Linked DNA regions of Enhydrobacter sp.. The protein of the gene in region 1 interacts with the protein of each later gene in a pairwise test. Links are inferred from orthologs where the notes say so. Each region holds a gene or a part of one and is shown on either strand. Other genes may lie near its edges. The genes, in order: secD and pheT.

Region 1 (9,976 bases):
AGGCGATGGCCGGCTCGTCGAACACCTGCGCGCCGTAGAGCTCGTTCACGGCGTGGCTGATCACCAGCTTGGCGACCGCCTCGCGATACTCCTCGGGCGCATTCTTCAGCTCTTCGACGGTCTTGACGACGAGGTCGGTCATGGCGGGCTCCATCAGACGAGAGGTTCGGTGTTGAAGGCTTCGAGATCGGTGGTGAGGTCGGTGAACTGGCCGGCGAGCCTGGCCACCAGATCGTCGGCGAGCGTCTCCGGCTTCCCGACCTCGAGCCGGGCGATCGGGCGCGGCTGGCCGAACAGGAAGACCTCGCGTCCGCGCACGCCCAGGAGCTGGCCGGTGATGCCCTTGGCGGCGGGCGCGCAGAGCGCCGTCACGAGATTCGCGACATGGTGCGCACCGATCTTGAGCGCGCGCTCCTTGTAGGTCTTCTGCGCCTCGTTGGCGGGCTGGATGATGTCGGTGACGCGTGTGCGCGCGAACGGCGCCACGGCGTTCACCGTGATCGCCGCGCGCTGCAGGTCCATGGCCGCAACGCGCGTGAGGCCGAACAGGCCCGCCTTGGCGCTGGCATAGGCGGCCTGGCCGAGATTGCCGTAGAGGCCGGCCGAGGAGACCATGTTGACGATGCGGCCCCAGTCGTAGCCGCCCTTGCCGCCGCGCCCTGCCTTGCCTTGCTCGCGCATGACGGCCGAGGCCGCATTGATCAGGTAGAACGGCGCGGAGAGGTTGTTGCGGATCACCGCGTCCCAGTCGCGTGGATCGGCGCGGAAGACGAACGCGTCGCGCAGGATCGCGGCGTTGTTGACCACGATGTCGATGCCGCCGAACTGCTTCACCGCCGTCTCCACCAGCAGCCTGGCGACGCCTGGCGAGGCCACGCTTTCGGTGAAGGCGACCGCCTTCTTGCCGATCGCCGCCGCGACCTCCCGCGCGGGACCGGGATCGGCGCCGTCGCCCGAGATGGAGGCGCCGACATCGGCCACGACCACGCTCGCGCCCTCGGCCGCCAGCGCCTCGGCGATCGCGCCGCCGATGCCGCGGCCGGCACCCGTCACGATGGCCGACCGTCCTTCCAGCAGTCCCGTCATAGCTCCGCTCCCGTTTTCCTGCCGGCACTGGCCATCTCGGCCGCCGTGTAGAAGGCGTCGGCATGCACGTCGATGCGTCGCATGCCGCGCCTCTCGAAAAGCTTCGTCGCCGCCTCGACCATGACCGGCGGGCCGGCGAGATAGGCCTTGCAGCCGTCGAACTCGTCGAAGTCCCGCGCGACCGCCTCGTGCACCAGACCGGTCCGCCACGGCCCGCCCGTCGTCTCGCTGAGCACGGGTGTGAAGTGGAGGTTCTCGTGCTTGCGCGCCAGAGCGGCGAAATGGTCGTGCAGGTAGAGATCGCGCTCGCTGCGGACGCCGAAATAGAAGTAGATGTGCTGCGGCAGCGCCCGGGCCAGCGCGCGCTCGACGATCGACTTCAGGGGCGCCATGCCCGAGCCGCCGGCCACGGCGATGATCGGCCCGCGATGGGCCTCGCGCAAGTAGGAGCTGCCGAACGGGCCCTCGACGCGCACGGCATCGCCCACCTTCAGCCGCTCGCCGACATAGGCGCTGGTCGCGCCGCCCTCGGTGCGCCGCACATGGAACTCCAGCACCGGATCGCCGGGCACGTTCGCCATCGAATAGTCGCGCGGCTGGCAGCCGTCGAAGGTGACGGAGGCATACTGGCCGGCCGAGAAGTCGAACGGGCCGCCGGACAGGATCTCGAGCCGCACGCGCTTGATGTCGTGCGTCGCGTCGTCGAGGCCAGCGACCGTGCAGGAAAGCACGCGGCGGGGATGGACGATCAGGTCGTCCTCCTCGAGCCATGCCACCTCGCAGTCCTCCCAGGGCACGGCGCGGCAGGCGAGGATCAGGCCGCGCTCCTTCTCTTCACCGGCCAGCGCGAACTCCGAATAGCCCTCCATGCTCACCTCGCCCTTCACCAGGTGCGACTTGCAGGTGCCGCAATTGCCCGACTGGCAGCCGTGCGGATAGGCGATGCCGGCCTCGAGCGCCGTCTCGAGGATCGTGGCGCCGGTCGTCACCTCGATGGTGCGACCGGCCGGAACGATATGGACCTTGAAGCTCATGCCGGAACAACGCCTGGAGAGGGTGAGGGGAGGCAAATTTGTTTGATCCCCCAACTATCTACATCACAAGTACAAAAGAGTTAAGCCCTCGCGTGCTTGCAAAGGCACGGCAGATATGGGGTCTCGGGACAGAGCCCGCATTGGTTGCTCCCCCAACAATCTCCGTCTACCACTTGGGCCATGGCCAGTTCCCCGCCCAACGGCAAGCCGCGGGCCGAAAGCCTCGATCGCGGCATGCTGCCCCAGCTCCTGGGCTACGGGCTGCGGCGCGCCCAGTCGGCCGTGTTCGCCGATTTCGCTGGCACCTTCGCGCGGGCGGGCGAGGCGCTGACGCCGGGCGAGTTCGGGCTGCTGGTGCTGGTCGAGCGCAACAAGGGGCTGAGCCAGATGGCGCTGGCGCGTGCGCTCGCCATCGACCGCTCGACCCTGGTGCCGATCCTGAACCGCCTGCAGGCGCGCGGCTTTCTGATGCGGCACGCCTCGCCGACCGACGGCCGCACCCACGCCCTCGCGCTGACGCCCGCCGGCGAGAAGGCGCTGGCGAAGTTCGCGCGGCTCGTGAAGGCGCACGAGAAGCGCATCACGGCGGGCCTTTCGGCCGCCGAAACGCGCACCCTGATCGAGCTTCTGGAGAAGGTGCGCGGCGCGGCCGGTTCGCTATAGTCCGCGCGCCATGAGTTCCGCCCATCCCGACTTTGCCCATATCGACGCCGAGTCCGTCACCGACTCCGATCTGCTCGATCTCCTGCGGGCCTCGCCCGCCGAGGCATCGAGGACGCTGAACGGCGAATTGCTGGAGGTCGATTCGGCGCGCGGCATCGCCCGCTTCCGGTTCGAGGTCGTGCCGGCCTTCTGCCATTCGCAGGGCAGGATCTGCCAGGGCGGGTTCCTGACCGGCATGGTCGATACGGCGATGGCGACGGCCGCCATCGCCCGGGGCAAGCTCTCGGTCGCGGTGCCCACGCTCGAGATCAAGGTGAGCTTCTTCGAGGCGATGGGCCCCGGCATCGTCTTCGCCGAGGGGCGCGTCCAGCGCTGGGGCGGTTCCGTCGGCTTCCTCGACGGCGATCTCAGGGACGAGAAGGGCCGCCTGATCGTCCACTCGACCTCGACGGTCAAGATCGTGCGGCAGAAGGCCAAAGCTTAAGAGGCCAAAGATCCCTCGCTCTGCGCTCGGGATGACACGCCATTTTGCTGTGTCATCCCGAGCCGAAGGCGAGGGATCTTTCTACTCTCCGCCGCCTTTCAGCCGCGCCACTTCCTCTTCCAGCTCCTTTATCCGGGCGACGAGCTTGTCCACCGCCGGCGCGATCTCGGCCTCGCTGTAGCGCGCGACGATGTTCTGGTGGCAATTGACGTCCCAGGCCTCGAGCGTGAACACGATCGCACGTTCGGGCCGCGCCTTGTAGGCGGGATCGACCAGCCGCTCCATCAGCTCGAGGTCGCCCTCGACGATGCGCGCGCGGCCCCACAGCTTCAGCCGCTGCCGGGTGGCGAAGTGGGGGATGAAGATGAGGGCGCGGTCGTTCTCGCGCAGGTGGCCGAGCGTGATGTACTGCCGGTTGCCGGCGAAGTCGGCGAAGGCGAGGGTGTGGGTGCCGATCGGCTTCAGGAAGCCGGCCGGTCCGCCCTTGTGCTGCACGTAGGGACGGCCGTCGGCGCTCGCGGTCGCGAAGAAGAAGGTGTCGATGGCGTCGAGGAACCGGCGGAGATCGGGCGTGATCCCGGTCTGCCAGCTCCGGCCCTCGAACTGGGCGCGCGATCCGAGACGCGCCTGCTCCGCCTTGACCGCCGGCGAGAACAGCACGTCCTGCGGATCGCCCATCGCATCACCCCAGTTTCTTGCCGAGCTGGCCCGCCACTTCCTGGATGAACTGCCAGGCGACGCGGCCCGAGCGCGCGCCGCGCGTCACCGACCATTCGACCGCCTGCCGGCGCAGCTCCTCGACCGGCACGTCGAGACGATAGTGCCGCGCGTAGCCCTCGATCATCGCGAAAAAAGTGTCCTGGTCGGCGTTGTGGAAGCCCAGCCACAGGCCGAATCGGTCCGACAGCGAGACCTTCTCCTCGACCGCCTCCGACGGGTTGATCGCCGTCGAGCGCTCGTTCTCGATCATGTCGCGCGGCATCAGGTGGCGGCGGTTGGAGGTGGCGTAGAACAGCACGTTCTCCGGGCGGCCCTCGATGCCGCCGTCGAGCACCGCCTTCAGCGACTTGTAGGCGGCGTCCTGCCCGTCGAAGGACAGGTCGTCGCAGAACACCACGAAGCGCCGCTTGCTCTCGCGCACGCGCGCCAGCAGCGCCGGCAGCGACGGAATATCCTCGCGGTGGATCTCGATCAGCGCCAGCGGCCCGGGCGGGCCGCCCATCTCGCGATTCACGTGGGCATGGGTCGCCTTCACGATCGAGCTCTTGCCGGCGCCGCGCGCGCCCCACAGGAGCGCGTTGTTGGCCGGCAGGCCTCTGGCGAAGCGGCGCGTATTCTCGAGCAATGTGGCTTTCTGGCGGTCGATGCCCTGCAGGAGGTCGAGATCGACGCGGTTGACCCGCGGGACCGCCTCGAGCCGGTTGCCCGCGGCATGCCATACATAGGCCTCGAAGCCGGCGAGATCGGCTCTCGCCGGCGGCGACGGTGCGAGGCGGTCGAGGGCTTCGGCGATGCGTGAAAGCGTTGCTTTAAGGTCTTGATCCATCGTTGACAGGAAGGTCGGGGGCCGGCGAAAGGGGGTGACCATATCGCCCGGCGCTTGCGTTGCAAAGCGGCTGCGGACCGCTATAGTCCGCCCGCTTTTCGACGGCCGGAAGAATCGGAGCGGCAGATGTTCATTTCAGAGGCTTGGGCGCAGGGTGGCGGCGCGGGCGGCGGCTCGGATTTCCTGGTGCAGCTCTTCCCGCTCATCCTCATCTTCGTCGTCTTCTACTTCCTGCTGATCCGCCCGCAGCAGGCCAAGGTGAAGGCGCAGAAGGAGATGCTGGCGGGCGTCAAGCGCGGCGACCGCGTGGTCACCGGCGGCGGCATCATCGGTCTCGTCACCAAGGTGATCGGCGAGAACGAGCTGCAGGTCGAGTTGGCCGAGGGCGTGCGCGTGCGCATCATCAAGCAGACCATCACCGACATCCTGACGCGCGGCGAGTCGGTGCGCGGCGCCAAGGAGGCCGACGAGGACGAGAAGCCGCTGCTGCCGCAGCGTGCGGCGGCGCCGGAGCGGAAGGGCCTGCTGGCCGGGCTGTTCGGGAAGAAGTAGGACGGCCGCCGGTCGCGGCGGCATCGCAGGGTAATCGGGTATGCTCCACCTCCCGCGTTGGCAGACCATCGCCATCATCGTCTTCACGGCGCTCGCCGGCCTGTTCGCGCTGCCCAACATCCTGCCCGAGTCGATCGACGACCTGCTGCCCAAGTGGTACGCGCAGAACCGCATCAATCTCGGCCTCGACCTGCGCGGCGGCGCGCACTTCCTGCTGGAGGCCGACCTGCGCGGCGTGCTGAACGAGCGGATGACCAACGTCGCCGATTCGGTGCGCGGCGAGCTGCGCAAGAAGCAGGTGGGCTTCAAGGAGCTGACGGTCGAGCCCAACGGCCATGTCACGGTCGAGCTGCGCGACGAGGGCCAGCGCGCCACCGCGATCGAGGCGATCCGCGCCGTCGATCCCAGCCTGGTGACGGAAGGGGCCGGGCCCAAGATCGACATCAGCTTCTCGCCCCAGGAGCTCACGCGCAAGCGCAAGGAGGTGATCGACCAGTCGATCGAGATCCTGCGCCGGCGCGTCGATGAGACCGGGACGATCGAGCCCACCATCGTGCGCGAGGGCGACGACCGCATCCTGCTGCAGGTGCCGGGCATCAAGGACACGACCGACCTCAAGCGCAAGATCAACCAGACCGCCAAGCTCACTTTCCACCTGGTCAACGAGGATCTCGCCGCCAGCAGCGGCGGCGGCCTGCCCTCGGTGCTGCCGCCGACCACGGCGCTGGTGCCCACGCGCGAGGGCATGCAGGCGCTCAAGGCCGCCAACCCCAAGGCCTTCGACGAGATCCAGAGCGCCAATCCGCGTCTGTCGCCCGAGCAGATCTGCCGCCGCTACCATCCGCTCTGCCTGCCGATCTTCAAGCGCGTGATCGTGGGCGGCGAGGATCTCGACGACGCCAAGGCGACGTTCGAGAGCCAGCAGCAGGGCGGCCGGCCGATCATCAGCTTCACCTTCAACGCCGCCGGCGGCCGCTCGTTCTGCGCCGCCACCCGCCACAACATTGGCAAGCGGCTCGCCATCCAGCTCGACAACGAGATCATCAGCGCCCCGGTCGTGCAGAGCGCGATCTGCGGCGGCAGCGGCATCATCACCGGCGCCTTCACGCCGCAGCAGACCCAGGAGCAGGCGCTGCTGCTGCGCTCGGGCGCGCTGCCCGCGACCCTCACCATCATCGAGGAGCGCACGGTGGGGGCCGATCTCGGCGCCGACGCGATCCACGCCGGCACGGTCGCCGCCGTGGTCGGCACGGGACTGGTGATGTTCTTCATGTTCGGCACCTACGGCCCGCTGTTCGGCGGCTTCGCCAACCTCGCCATGGGGGTGAACCTGCTGCTGGTGCTGGCCGGGATGTCGGTGCTCGGCGCCTCGCTCACCCTGCCCGGCATCGCGGGCCTGGTGCTCACCGTCGGCATGTCGGTCGATTCGAACGTGCTGATCTACGAGCGCGTGCGCGAGGAGAAGGCCAACGGCCGTTCGGCGCTGGGCGCGCTCACGGCGGGCTACGAGCGCGCGCTGGCGGCGGTGATCGATTCGAACCTCACGGCGCTGATCGCCGGCGTCCTGCTGTTCGGCTTCGGCTCCGGCCCGATCCGCGGCTTCGCGACCTCGCTGTCGCTGGGGCTCCTCACCCATCTCTTCACCGCCACCATCTTCACCCGCATGCTGCTCGCGACCTGGATGCGCTGGCGGCGGCCGAAGGAACTCACCCTCTGAGGCCGCGCCATGCTGTGGAAGCCGCACCATATCGTTCCCGCCCACACGAAGATCGATTTCATGGGCCATCGCCTGTGGGCGCTCGGCCTGTCGACGCTGATCAACGTGCTGTCGCTGGTGGGCGTGTTCGTGTTCGGGCTGAACTTCGGCATCGACTTCGAGGGCGGCATCGCCATCCAGGTGCGCGCCAAGCAGGGCACGATCCAGCTCGACGAGCTGCGCCACACGACGGGCGCGCTCGGCATCGGCGAGGTCTCGCTGCAGGAGTTCGGCGACAAGAGCAGCGCGCTGATCCGCGTGCAGCGCCAGGAGGGCAACGCCGCATGCGTGGCGCACGCCGATGCCGTGATGAAGCGCCGCGTCGGCAACGGCTGGAGCGTCAAGCCGGGCGCCGAGGGCACCGGCGACGTCGTCTTCACCGCGCCCGGCCAGCTCGACGCGGCCGGCTGGCGCGACGCGGTGAGCCGCGTCGGCCTCACGGTGCTCGAGCGCGAGCTGCCGCGCGCCAACACCAACACCGCCAAGATCGACATGACGCCCGAGCAGCGCGCCGAATGGTGCCAGCAGGTGGCGATCAAGGTGGTCGACGACGCGATCAGCGACAAGTACGACATCCGCGGCACCGAATCGGTCGGCCCCAAGGTCGGGTCGGAGCTGATGCATACCGGCATCATCGCGGTGCTGGCCACGCTGGCGGCGATCGCCATATACATGTGGTTCCGCTTCGAATGGCAGTTCGGCGTCGGCGCGCTGATCTCCATGCTGCACGACGTGATCTCCACCATCGGCATCTTCGTGCTGTTCCGGATCGACTTCAGCCTGACGGCGCTCGCCGCGGTGCTCACCATAGCCGGCTACTCGATCAACGACACGGTGGTGGTGTTCGACCGCGTGCGCGAGAACATGCGGCGCTACAAGAAGCTCGGCTTGGTCGACGTCCTCAACCTCAGCATCAACGAGACGCTGTCGCGCACCGTGATGACCTCGATCACCGTGTTCGTCGCCGTGCTGGCGCTGGTGATCTTCGGCGGACCGGTGCTCTACAGCTTCTCGATCGCCATGCTGTGGGGCGTCATCGTCGGCACCTACTCCTCGATCTGGATCGCCTGCGCGGGGCTCGTCTACCTGAAGCTCCGGCCCGAGCAGTTCCGGCACGAGGACGAGGGCGCCAAGGCCAAGGCGTGAGCCCGGCGCGCGATCCCGACGACAAGACCCTGCCGGCGCCCGATCCGGCGCAGGTGCAGGTGATCCGCGGCTACGGTCCGGGCCATTTCACGATCGGCGAGCGCGAGTGGCGCGAGCCCGTGCTGGTGACGCCGGGTGCGACCTCGGCCTGGGAGGTCAGCCGCATGGAGGAGCTGACACTGGCGAGCGTCGCGGTGCTCCGGGAAGGACCGGAGCCGGTCGAGATCCTGGTGCTGGGCTGCGGCAGCCGCACCGTGTTCCTGCCGCCGGCGCTTCGCGCCGACCTGAGGGCCGCCGGCCTGTCGGTCGAAGTGGTCGACACCGGCTCCGCCTGCCGCACCTACAACGTGCTGCTGGCCGAAGGCCGCCGCGTCGCGGCGGCGCTGATCCCGATCTGAAGGCCGAGGAAAGATCCCTCGCTGCGCTCGGGATGACGCCAAGAAGGCCGTGTCATCCCGAGCCGAAGGCGAGGGATCCTTGTGCCGATGCGGCGATCACGACACGAAGCCGCCGTGGCTCTGGGAGGCCATGCAGTAGAGCATGCCGATCGAGAACATGGTGTTGAAGCGGCTGGCGTAGAGCGCGATCGGGCCGGCCTTCGCCTTCTCCTCGGCCGTGGCGTCGACCAGGCCCAGGATCTTCTGCTGCATCGGCCAGATGATGAACCAGACGTTGAAGGCCATGATCAACGCCATCCACATGCCGATGCCGATCGGGTAGAAGGGCTTGCGCAGCAGAAGCGCGTCGACGATGTAGCCGTTCATCCAGGCCAGCAGCAGGCCGGTGATCACCGTCGCCAGCGCGCCGTAGCGGAACCACCAGAGCGCGCTGGGAGCGATGAACTTGGACACCGCGCTGCGACTCTCCACCGGCTGGATCTTGGGCATGGTGGGCGTCTGCACGAAGTTGAAATACCAGAGCAGGCCGATCCACATCACGCCGCTCAGGATGTGCAGCCAGCGCATGAAGAACGTGCTCCAGGCGTGGTTGAAGTGGATCATGTCGCCCGAGGTCGCGTTGGCGATCAGGACGATGACGATCAGGACGACGACGCCGGCTGCGACAGTGCGCCCCAGCGAGTTGAAGATGGCGCCCATATCCGTTTTCTCCCCTATCTCGTTGAAGGGATTGGCGTTTCCTCTCCAGAGCCATTCTAATCGAGACCTTGCCTGCGTTCAACGGTCGCAGGTGCCCGGTTATCCCCGGATGCCCAGTCGATCATGAGCCCTTCCTTCCGCGCATCCGAGGCTTCCCACCGCTATGTCCTCGACACGGTGCGGACGGCGGACCGCGACCGGTTCCTGGCCGCCTTGTTCGCACCCGAGCCGGCGCGCCGCGGGCTGATGGCGCTGCTGGCTTTCGACCACGAGCTCGCCCGCGCGCGCGCCGTCACCCGCGAGCCGCTGCTGGCCGAGATCCGCCTGCAATGGTGGCGCGAGGCGGTGGCGGAAGCGGCGGGGATGGACAAGCCCAGGGCGCAACCGGTCGTCGAAGCGCTGGCCGAGACCGCGCGCCGCTACCGGCTCACGGCCGACGGTTTCATCGCCCTGATCGATGCGCGAGCGGAGGAAATCGAAGGGCCGCTCGACGTCGTGCGCGCGGGCGCCGCGCTCGCCGACCTCGAGCTCGCGGTGCTGGGCGTCGGCGACGAGACGACCCGCAAGGCCGCGCACGCCGTGGCCGCCGCCGGCCTGATGGGCGAGGGCAGG
Region 2 (10,163 bases), 2.5 Mb from region 1 along the record:
AGCGCACGCTCGTCACAAGAAGGTCCTGAAGCTCGCCAAGGGCTATCGCGGCCGCGCCAAGGTGGCGTTCCGTGTCGGCATCGAGAAGGTCGAGAAGGGCCTGCAATACGCCTATCGCGACCGGCGCAACAAGAAGCGCGCGTTCCGCGGGCTCTGGATCCAGCGCATCAACGCCGCCGCACGCGAGCATGGCATGACCTACTCGCAGTTCATGAACGGCATCCTGAAGGCCGGGATCGAGGTCGACCGCAAGGTAATGGCCGATCTCGCGGCGCGGGAGCCGGCAGCGTTCAAGGCCCTGGTCGAACAGGCCCAGGCCGCCCTCAAGTAACGTCCGCGCGCCCGAGAGGCGCAACGGATAGAAATGATAAAGAGGGAGCCTGGACCGCAGGCTCCCTTTTTTCGTGTTCGGTTTCGAAGGTGGGCGAAGGATGGACGATCTGTCGACGATTCGCAGCGAGGCGCTCGACGCGGTGGCCGGCGCCGCCGATCTCAGCGCGCTCGACGCCGTGCGCGTGGCGGCGCTCGGCAAGAAGGGCAGCATCACCGGCCTGATGAAGACGCTGGGCGGGCTCGCTCCCGAGCAACGCAAGGAATTCGGCGCGCGCGTGAACCAGCTCAAGAGCGAAATCGAGGCCGCACTCGAGGCGCGCAAGGCGACGCTCGGCGCCTCGGCGCTGGCCGCCCGGCTCGCGTCGGAGAAGATCGACGTCAGCCTGCCGACCCGTCCCGAGGGACAAGGCACGCTGCATCCGATCGGCCAGGTGATGGACGAGCTGGCCGCCATCTTCGGCGAGATGGGCTTCACCTGGGCCGAGGGTCCCGACATCGAGGACGACTGGCACAACTTCACCGCCCTCAACATCCCGCCCGACCATCCGGCGCGGCAGATGCAGGACACGTTCTACCTGCCGCCCAGGGCCGACGGCACGCCGATGGTGCTCAGGACGCACACCTCGCCGGTGCAGGCGCGCACCATGCTCGACAACAAGGTGCAGGAGATGCTGGCGGGTGGCGGCTCGCTCCGCATCATCGTGCCCGGCCGCACCTTCCGGCTCGACAACGACGCTACCCACACGCCGATGTTCCATCAGGTCGAGGGGCTGGTGATCGACCGCACGACCCACATGGGCCACCTCAAGGGCTGCCTGGTCGATTTCTGCCGCGCCTTCTTCGAGGTCGACGACCTGCCGCTGCGCTTCCGCCCCTCCTACTTCCCCTTCACCGAGCCCTCGGCCGAGGTGGACATCGGCTGCTCGTGGAAGGGCGGCGAGCTTCGCATCGGGGCGGGCGATTCGTGGCTCGAGATCCTGGGCAGCGGCATGGTGCATCCCAACGTGATCGCCAATTGCGGCCTCGATCCAGCCACGTACCAGGGCTTCGCCTTCGGCATGGGGATCGACCGCATCGCCATGCTGAAGTACGGCATCCCGGACCTGCGCAGCTTCTTCGATTCGGATTTGCGGTGGCTGCGCCACTACGGCTTCTCGGCGCTCGAGTGGCCGTCGCTCACGCAGGGGCTCGGCCGATGAAGTTCACGCTCTCCTGGCTCAAGGAGCATCTCGACACGGATGCGACGCTCGCCGAGCTGCGCGAGCGGCTCACCATGCTCGGACTCGAGGTCGAGGAGATCAGCAACCCGGCGGAGACGCTCAAGGGCTTCGTCGTCGGCTACGTGGTCGAGGCGGTCCAGCATCCCAACGCCGACCGGCTGCGTCTCTGCAAGGTCGATACCGGCGCCGGCATCGTCCAGGTGGTGTGCGGCGCCCCCAACGCCCGCACCGGCATGAAGGGCGTGTTCGCGCCGACCGGCAGCTTCATCCCCGGCACGGGCATCACGCTGAAATCGAGCAAGATCCGCGGCGAGGCCAGCAATGGCATGCTGTGCTCGGCGCGCGAACTGCAGCTCGGCGACGACCATAGCGGCATCATCGACCTGCCGGCCGAGACCAGGACCGGCGCGCCGGCCGCCGAGGCGCTCGGCCTCGACGATCCGGTGATCGAGATCAAGGCGACGCCCAACCGCGCCGACTGCCTGGGCGTCCACGGCATCGCGCGCGATCTCGCGGCATCCGGCCTCGGCACGCTGAAGCCGTTCAGGGCCGAGCGCGTGGCGGGCACCTTCACGAGCCCGATCAAGTGGACTCACGGCTATCAGGCCAGGCCCGACAGCCCCTGCCCCATCGTGGCCGGCCGCTACTTCCGCGGCCTGAGGAACGGGCCCTCGCCCGACTGGCTCCAGCGGCGGCTGAAGGCGATCGGGCTGCGGCCGATCTCGGCCCTGGTCGACATCACCAATCTCGTCACCTTCGACCTCAACCGGCCGCTGCATGTGTTCGATGCCAGGAAGCTCGCGGGCGATCTCGTCATGCGCCAGGCGCGCGACGGCGAGACCATCCTGGCGCTCGACGGCAAGACCTACACGCTCGATCCCACCGTCGCAGTGATCGCCGATTCGAAGGGCGTGCACGGCATCGGCGGCGTGATGGGCGGCGAGGATACCGGCGTGCGCGAGGACACGACCGAGGTGTTTCTCGAGGTCGCCTACTTCACGCCGACCTCGGTGGCCGCCACCGGCCGCAAGCTCGGCATCCAGTCCGACGCGCGCTACCGCTTCGAGCGCGGCATCGATCCGCAGTCCGTGCACTGGGGCGTCGATGTCGCCGCGCGCCTGATCCTCGAGCTCTGCGGCGGCGAGGCAAGCGAGGTCCTGCAAAGCGGCGTGATGCCCGACTGGCAGAGGCGCTACACGCTGCGCCCCGATCGGGTGGAGACGCTGACCGCGATCGACGTGCCGGCGAAGGACGCGGCCGGGATCCTGACCAGGCTCGGCTTCGCCGTCTCGGGCAGCGGCCCGTGGACGGTGGCGGTGCCGTCGTGGCGTCCCGACATCGTGGGCGAGGCCGACCTGGTGGAGGAGGTCGCACGGGTGTGGGGCTTCGACCGCATTCCGGCGGTGTCGCTGCCGGCACTGTCGGCGACCTCCAGGCCGGTGCGCGATCCCTTGCAGCGGCGCGTGCCGCTCGCCCGCCGGGCGCTGGCCGTGCGCGGCATGAACGAGGTCGTGACCTGGTCGTTCCTGCCCTTGACGCAGGCCGAGCGCTTCGGCGGTGGCGGCGCCGATCTGCGCCTGCTGAACTCGATCGCGGCCGAGCTCGACACCATGCGGCCCTCGATCCTGCCCAACCTGATCGACGCCGCCGCCCGCAACGAGGCGCGCGGCCTGCACGATCCGGCGCTGTTCGAGGTCGGCCCGCAATACAAGGACGCAACGCCCGAGGGTCAGGCGCGCATGGCGAGCGGCCTGCGCCACAACATGGCGGTGCCGCGCAACTGGACCGGCCCCGCCCGCACCGTCGATGCCTTCGACGCCAAGGCCGATGCGCTCGCCGTGCTGGCGGCGATCGGCGCCCCGGACAATCTCGCGACCTACGCCGGCGCGCCGGACTGGTACCATCCCGGGCGCTCCGGCGTGCTGAAGCTCGGCGACCGCGTGATGGCGCATTTCGGCGAGCTGCACCCCGAGCTCGTGTCGGCCGCCGACCTCAAGGGTCCGGTCGCGGCGTTCGAGGTCTTCCTCGACGCACCGCCGCTTTCCAAGGCACGCGCGACCAAGGCGCGGCCGCGGCTCGTGCTCTCGCCCTTCCAGCCGGTGGAGCGCGACTTCGCCTTCCTGGTCGATGCCGGTGTCGAGGCGGAGAAGCTGGTGCGGGCGGCGCGCAATGCCGACAAGGTCATGATCTCGGCTGCGCGCGTGTTCGACGTCTACGCCGGCAAGGGCGTGCCCGAGGGCAAGAAGTCGCTCGCCATCGCCGTCACCCTGCAGCCGATGGAGCGCACGCTGACGGATGCCGAGATCGAGGCGGTGTGCGACAAGATCGTGGCGCAGGTCGCCAAGGCAACCGGCGCCGTGCTGCGTGGTTAGAATCTTCCGGACCGCGCGCTTCCAGCGCGCTCATAACGATGAAGAGCACGCAAGATGCGCGCGGTCCAAAAGAGTATGAAATGACCGATCTGTCGTTGATCCGCAATTTCTCGATCATCGCCCATATCGACCACGGCAAGAGCACGCTGGCCGATCGCCTGCTGCTGCGCTGCGGGGCGGTGAGCGAGCGCGAGTTCCACGACCAGATGCTCGACTCCATGGACATCGAGCGCGAGCGCGGCATCACCATCAAGGCGCAGACGGTGCGGCTCGACTACCCGGCCCGCGACGGCAGGACCTACGTCCTGAACCTGATGGACACGCCGGGCCATGTCGACTTCGCCTACGAAGTGAGCCGCTCGCTCGCCGCCTGCGAGGGCTCGCTGCTGGTGGTCGATGCGAGCCAGGGCGTCGAGGCGCAGACGCTCGCCAACGCCTACCATGCAATCGAAGCCAACCACGAGATCATCCCGGTCCTCAACAAGATCGACCTGCCCTCGGCCGAGCCCGAGCGCGTCTGCAGGGAGATCGAGGACGTGATCGGCATCGACACGTCCGACGCCATAAAGGTCTCGGCCAAGACCGGCCTCGGCATCGACGACCTCCTCGAGGCGATGGTGAAGCGCCTGCCGCCGCCGGCGGGCGACCGCGACGCGCCCCTGAAGGCGCTGCTGGTCGACAGCTGGTACGATCCCTATCTCGGCGTCGTCACCCTGGTGCGCGTGAAGGACGGCGTGCTGAAGAAAGGCCAGCGCATCCGCATGATGGCGACCGGCGCCGCCTACGACCTCGACAAGGTCGGCGTCTTCACGCCCAAGCCCAGGGACGTGGCCGAGCTGGGGCCGGGCGAGGTCGGCTTCATCATCGCCGGCATCAAGACCATCGCCGACTGCAAGGTGGGCGACACGATCACCGACGACCGGAAGCCTGCCACCGAGATGCTGGCCGGCTTCAAGCCCTCGGTGCCGGTGGTGTTCTGCGGGCTCTTCCCGGCCGACGCCGCCGAGTTCGAGACGCTGCGCGAATCGCTCGGCAAGCTCCGGCTGAACGACGCCTCGTTCCATTTCGAGCCCGAGACCAGCGCGGCGCTGGGTTTCGGCTTCCGCTGCGGCTTCCTGGGGCTGCTGCATCTCGAGATCGTGCAGGAGCGGCTGGAGCGCGAGTTCAATCTCGACCTCGTCACCACCGCGCCGTCGGTCGTCTACAAGGTCCGGATGACCGACGGGACGGAGACCGAGCTGCACAACCCGGCCGACTATCCCGACCCGGTCAAGATCGAGAGCGTGCAGGAGCCGTGGATCAAGGCCACGATCATGACGCCGGACGAGCATCTCGGCGCCGTGCTGACGCTGTGCCAGGAGCGGCGCGGCCAGCAGGTCGAGCTCACCTATGCCGGCACGCGCGCCATGGCGATCTACCGCCTGCCGCTCAACGAGGTGGTGTTCGACTTCTACGACCGGCTGAAGTCGGCGACGCGCGGCTATGCGAGCTTCGACTACGAGATGGCGGGCTACGAGGAGAGCGAGCTGGTAAAGCTCACCATCCTGGTGAACTCCGAGCCAGTCGATGCGCTCAGCATGATCGTGCACAAGAACGCCGCCGAGAGCCGCGGCCGGGCGCTGTGCGAGCGGCTGAAGGACCTGATCCCGCGCCAGCTCTTCAAGATCGCGATCCAGGCCGCGATCGGCGGCCGCGTGATCGCGCGCGAGACGATCAGCGCGCTGCGCAAGGACGTGCTGGCCAAATGCTACGGCGGTGACATCAGCCGCAAGAAGAAGCTCCTGGAGAAGCAGAAGAAGGGCAAGAAGCGCATGCGCCAGGTGGGTGACGTGGAGATCCCCCAGTCGGCCTTCATCGCCGCGCTCAAGATGGACAGCCGGTAGGGCGGAGACTTCTCACGAACTTCTCGCCCCGGCGAGGAGCCTCCGATGCCGATGGCATCGGCATTCGCGGCCCGTTTGTCGCTTCGCCGCGTTGCCCCATTCGTGGGGTAATACGATACCGCGCGGCCGTCACTCTTGCGGGTAACGCCAGGGCGAGGCCGGTTGGGAGGCGCCCTCGTCGAGGGTCCATTGGGGCAGGGCGAGGCCGGGCGCCACATCGGAGAAAACCATGCGGACGCGCGTTCCGATGCCGACGCGGCGGACCATCTCCGGCGGCGCCAGTCGGCCCTGCGGCGTCACCAGGTTGCCGACCACGCGCAAGGCTTCATGCTCGCCGGGTTTGCCCCTTTGCGTGTCGAGGTCGACGAGAAGAACGAGATAGGGCGTGTGGTTCCTGAAGGCCGGCTGAATGGCGTGGTGGACCTCGGTGTAGGAGTGAACGGCGCCGCGGCCTTCGACCGCTATCCATTCCGACTTCGGACTGGCGCACCACGGGCAGGCCGTGGTGGGCGGATAGCGCAGCAGGCCGCAGGCGCCGCACCGCTGCAGGTGGAAGTCGTGCGCCGCGCAGTGCTTGAAGTACGCCAGGTTCTCGACGTCGAGATCGTTGATGTCCAGCGGCATGCCGAGGTAGGTGGCCTGGATCGCCATGGTGTCGTCTCCCCCTCTTCTCAGTCGCGCCGCATGACCATGGCGGAGCCGGTGCCGGGATTTGCCCAGCCGAGATTGGCGGTCAGCTCGCAGTTCCTGACCTGGCGGCAGCCGCCTTCGCGATAGTCGTAGGTGTGCCGGCGCCGGCCGTCCGGTCCCACCGGACAGGAATCGTCGGCGTCGTGGCGCAACTGCCGCACGTTCTCGATCACCATGTTCAGCCCGTGCGTATAGCCCTCGCACAGATGGCCGCCGCTGGTATTGTTGGGGCGCCGGCCGCCCAGGCGGATCGTGCCGTCGCTGACATAGTCGCCGCCTTCGCCTTTCTTGCAGAAGCCGTAGTCCTCGAGCTGCAGCATCGTGGTGAAGGTGAAGGCGTCGTAGGAGCCGGTGGCATCGATGTCCTCCGGCCCGACACCGGAATTGGGCCACAGGATCTCGCGGGCGTAGTGGCCCGCGACCGTCGAGACAGGGCCGTGCTGGTAGTGCATGTCCATGCGCGGCTTGCTGCAGCGGCCCACGACGCCGCGGATCAGCACGCGCGGATGGCGACAATCGCGCGCCCGCTCGGCATTGGTCACGACGATCGCCGTTCCGTTGTCGGTCTCGACGCAGCAGTCCAGGAGATGCAGCGGCTTGCAGATGATGCGGCTTGCGAGCACGTCGGCGACCGAGACCCGCTTCCGGTAGAACGCCTTGGGGTTGTTCGAGGCGTGCTCGCTGTGAATCGCCTTGACCGCCGCCACCTGCTCGGGCCGCGTCCCGTAGTCGTACATGTGGCGCATGAAGGTCGGGCTGAACATCTGGCCCGCGCTCTGCCAGCCGTAGGCGCGGCTGTGCAGCATATCGCCGGAGACCGGCGCCGCCGCCCTCGCGCCGGTACCGCCGATGCGAACCTGCGAGAAGCCGTTCATCGCCCGAAAAATCACCACCACCTTGCACATGCCGGCTTCGATCAGCCCCATCGCCAGCCCGACCAGCGCTTCGGTGGAGGAGCCTCCGCCGAACACGTCCATGTAGAAGTTCAGCCGCATGCCGAGGTCGCCGGCGATGAAGGGCGCAAAGGTCGAATCACCGGACTGATAGGACAGCATGCCGTCGACGTCGGACGGCTCGAGACCCGCATCCTCGATCGCATTGCGCACCGCCCACGTGCCCAGCGCCCGCGTGGTCATGCCGGACCCCCGCATGTAGGCCGTCTCGCCGACGCCGACGATGGCGTACTTGTCGCACAGATGTTTGGGGCTGGTCGTGTCGGTCTCGTTCGGCATCGTCATGGCATTCTCCTGCTTCGATTGCGCCGACTCCGGGCAGCAGCCTCGCATTTCGCCGAGCTCTATTGAATTGCCGGACTATTCCGATTTCGAGATGCGGCCCGTTGCCGAACGGCCTGGACGACATCGCGACGAGCCTCCCGCCCCGACTCGCTCGCGAAGTTCGCCGGTGCAGGAATTGCAGCGACCGCGAGGGCGCTACGGCTCGACCTGCTCGCCCAACCAGTCGATGGCGGCCTGCACGCCGCCCTTGCCGTGGGGAACATCGAGGGCGGCCAGGGCAACCTCGATCACGCTCAGTGTGCCGAGGATCATGGGCGCGTTCACATGGCCCATGTGGGCGATGCGGAAGGCCTTGCCGGACAGCTCGCCGATCCCCTGCCCCAGCGTCACGCCGCATTTCTGCTGGCAGTAGGCGCGCAGCGCCTCCGGATCGCGCCCGCCGTTCATCAACACGGTGGTGACGGTGTCGCTGCGCTCGCCCGCCTCGATGATGTTGAAGCCGATCGCCTGCCCTTCGGCCCACACGCCAACGGCGCGGCGCACCGCCTCCGCCAGCAAGCGATGGCGCCGGAAGGCGTTCTCGAGACCTTCCTCGAACAGGAGGTCGAACGCCTTGCGCAGGCCGAACAGCAGATGCTCGGGCGGCGTGCCGGCATATTTCTGGTAGTGCTGCTCGCCCTCGCGATCGGTCCAGTCCCAGTAGGGCGTGCGCAAGCCGGCCCTCCTGTGGGCCTCGCGGGCGCGGTCGTTGGCGGCGACGAAGCTCAGGCCGGGCGGCGTCATGAGCCCCTTCTGCGAGCCCGACATCGCGACATCGACGCGCCAGGCATCCATCTCGAAGGGCATGCAGCCCAGCGACGCCACGGTATCGACCATCAGCAGCGCGTCGTGGCGAGCGGCGCGCATCGCCTCGCCGATGGCGGCGATGTCGTTCACCACGCCCGAAGCGGTGTCGATCTGCGCCACCAGCACGGCCTTGATGGCGCCCTTCTTGTCGGCCTTGAGCCGCGCCTCGACGTCGGCCGGCCGCACGGCGCGACGCATGTCGCCTTTCAGGATCTCGACCTCGACCCCCATGCGCCGCGCGCTCTCGCCCCAGCCGATGGCGAAGCGGCCGCTCTCCAGCACCAGGATCCTGTCGCCCTTGCTGAGGACGTTGGTGAGGCTCGCCTCCCAGGCGCCGTGGCCGTTGGCGATGTAGATATAGGTGCGACCCTTCGTCCTGAACACGCGCGCGAGATCGGCGAGCAGGCTGTCGGTCAGCGCGAGCAGAGGACCGGAATAGATGTCGACGGCGGGACGATGCATCGCCCCCAGCACCTCGTCGGGCACCGTGGTCGGTCCCGGGATAGCCAGAAACTCGCGCCCTGCACGCACACTCATCTTTATTCCTCCGCGCGCCGACGGCGCTCTGGTTGTGCCGGCGCAACGCCGCGCCCTCGGGATTGTCCCGACAAGCTACTACAATCGGGGACAAGCCTTATCGCCAGCATACCTGAATTTGATTGATGGCGGCCCCGACCTCTTTTGCGCATTGCGGCGCCGTTCTCTCCGCCTCGACGATATGGTTGATAGGGAGCGGGCCGCGGAACGAGGGATCACGAGATGCGGACGCTGAATCGGCGGGCGCTGCTGGCAAGCGGAGGCTTGCTGGCCGGATGTACGAGTCGCGGGCGGGCGGCCTTCGAGGCCATGCCGCCGCTCGTGCCCATCCGCGCCCGCGCGGATCGGATATTCGACATCGCGGTCTGCTTGCGGCCGTTCCGCGCCGCCGGACCGAGGCTGGATGCCGAGCGTGTCGGCAACACTCTCGTGGTGCACAACTACGGTCACGGCGGCAGCGGCTGGTCTTTGTCGTGGGGCTCGAGCGCCGTGGCGGTGCGCAAGGCGATGGCCAGCAGCCCGCGCGAGGTCGCGGTCATCGGCTGCGGGATTCTCGGGCTCACTTCGGCGATCCTCGCGCAACGGGCGGGCGCAAAGGTCACGATCTACGCCCGCGAGCAACTGCCACAAACGCGCTCCGCCCGGGCGACCGGCGCGTGGACGCCGGACTCGCGCATAGCGCTCGCGGACGCGGCGCCACCGGCGTTCGCGGCCTTGTGGGAAGAGATGGCGCGCACGGCGTTCAAGATGCACCGGAACTATCTGGGCCTTGCCGGCGATCCGGTCGAATGGACCGACTTCTACTCCGTCGTCACCGACCAGCCGTCGAACAGCGGCTCCGCGCCGGCGCAGGCCCTCGACTTCGCAGAATACCATCGCAGCATCGCCGACCTGCTGCCGAAGGCGCGCCGGCTGTCGCCCGACGCGGCGCCGTTCCGCGCCGCGGCCGTGTATCGCAGCGAGAACATGATCTTCAACATCGCCGACTACGGCCACACCCTGCTGAACGATTTCCTCCTCGCCGGCGGCCAGATCAGGCATGCG

The links.
Region 2: the proteins of secD (region 1) and pheT interact in binary tests that used the Escherichia coli proteins (3 or more experiments, as listed by UniProt). The link is inferred for Enhydrobacter sp. from one-to-one orthologs.

The regions. Positions count from the first base shown.
Region 1 is NZ_CP126889.1:5,325,599-5,335,574, reverse strand. The notes cover bases 4,833-7,743. They hold secD (protein translocase subunit SecD), read left to right. Parts: upstream 4,833-5,405; coding sequence 5,406-7,082; downstream 7,083-7,743. Other genes in these bases: secF (protein translocase subunit SecF), read left to right, coding at 7,092-7,743; yajC (preprotein translocase subunit YajC), read left to right, coding at 4,940-5,365. Outside these bases: OJF58_RS26520 (Phenylacetic acid catabolic protein), read right to left, coding at 1-142; OJF58_RS26515 (SDR family NAD(P)-dependent oxidoreductase), read right to left, coding at 154-1,086; OJF58_RS26510 (2Fe-2S iron-sulfur cluster-binding protein), read right to left, coding at 1,083-2,120; OJF58_RS26505 (MarR family transcriptional regulator), read left to right, coding at 2,301-2,783; OJF58_RS26500 (PaaI family thioesterase), read left to right, coding at 2,794-3,267; OJF58_RS26495 (pyridoxamine 5'-phosphate oxidase family protein), read right to left, coding at 3,349-3,945; OJF58_RS26490 (ATP-binding protein), read right to left, coding at 3,950-4,813; more of secF, read left to right, coding at 7,744-8,267; OJF58_RS26470 (Mth938-like domain-containing protein), read left to right, coding at 8,264-8,665; OJF58_RS26465 (urate hydroxylase PuuD), read right to left, coding at 8,762-9,364; OJF58_RS26460 (squalene/phytoene synthase family protein), read left to right, coding at 9,488-9,976. UniProt on the Escherichia coli protein: Part of the Sec protein translocase complex. Interacts with the SecYEG preprotein conducting channel. SecDF uses the proton motive force (PMF) to complete protein translocation after the ATP-dependent function of SecA.
Region 2 is NZ_CP126889.1:2,851,372-2,861,534, reverse strand. Bases 1,129-4,226 are described here. They hold pheT (phenylalanine--tRNA ligase subunit beta), read left to right. Parts: upstream 1,129-1,528; coding sequence 1,529-3,925; downstream 3,926-4,226. Other genes in these bases: lepA (translation elongation factor 4), read left to right, coding at 4,006-4,226; pheS (phenylalanine--tRNA ligase subunit alpha), read left to right, coding at 1,129-1,532. Outside these bases: rplT (50S ribosomal protein L20), read left to right, coding at 1-331; more of pheS, read left to right, coding at 432-1,128; more of lepA, read left to right, coding at 4,227-5,808; OJF58_RS14315 (OB-fold domain-containing protein), read right to left, coding at 5,938-6,459; OJF58_RS14310 (hypothetical protein), read right to left, coding at 6,480-7,736; OJF58_RS14305 (aminotransferase class V-fold PLP-dependent enzyme), read right to left, coding at 7,932-9,119; OJF58_RS14300 (FAD-dependent oxidoreductase), read left to right, coding at 9,342-10,163.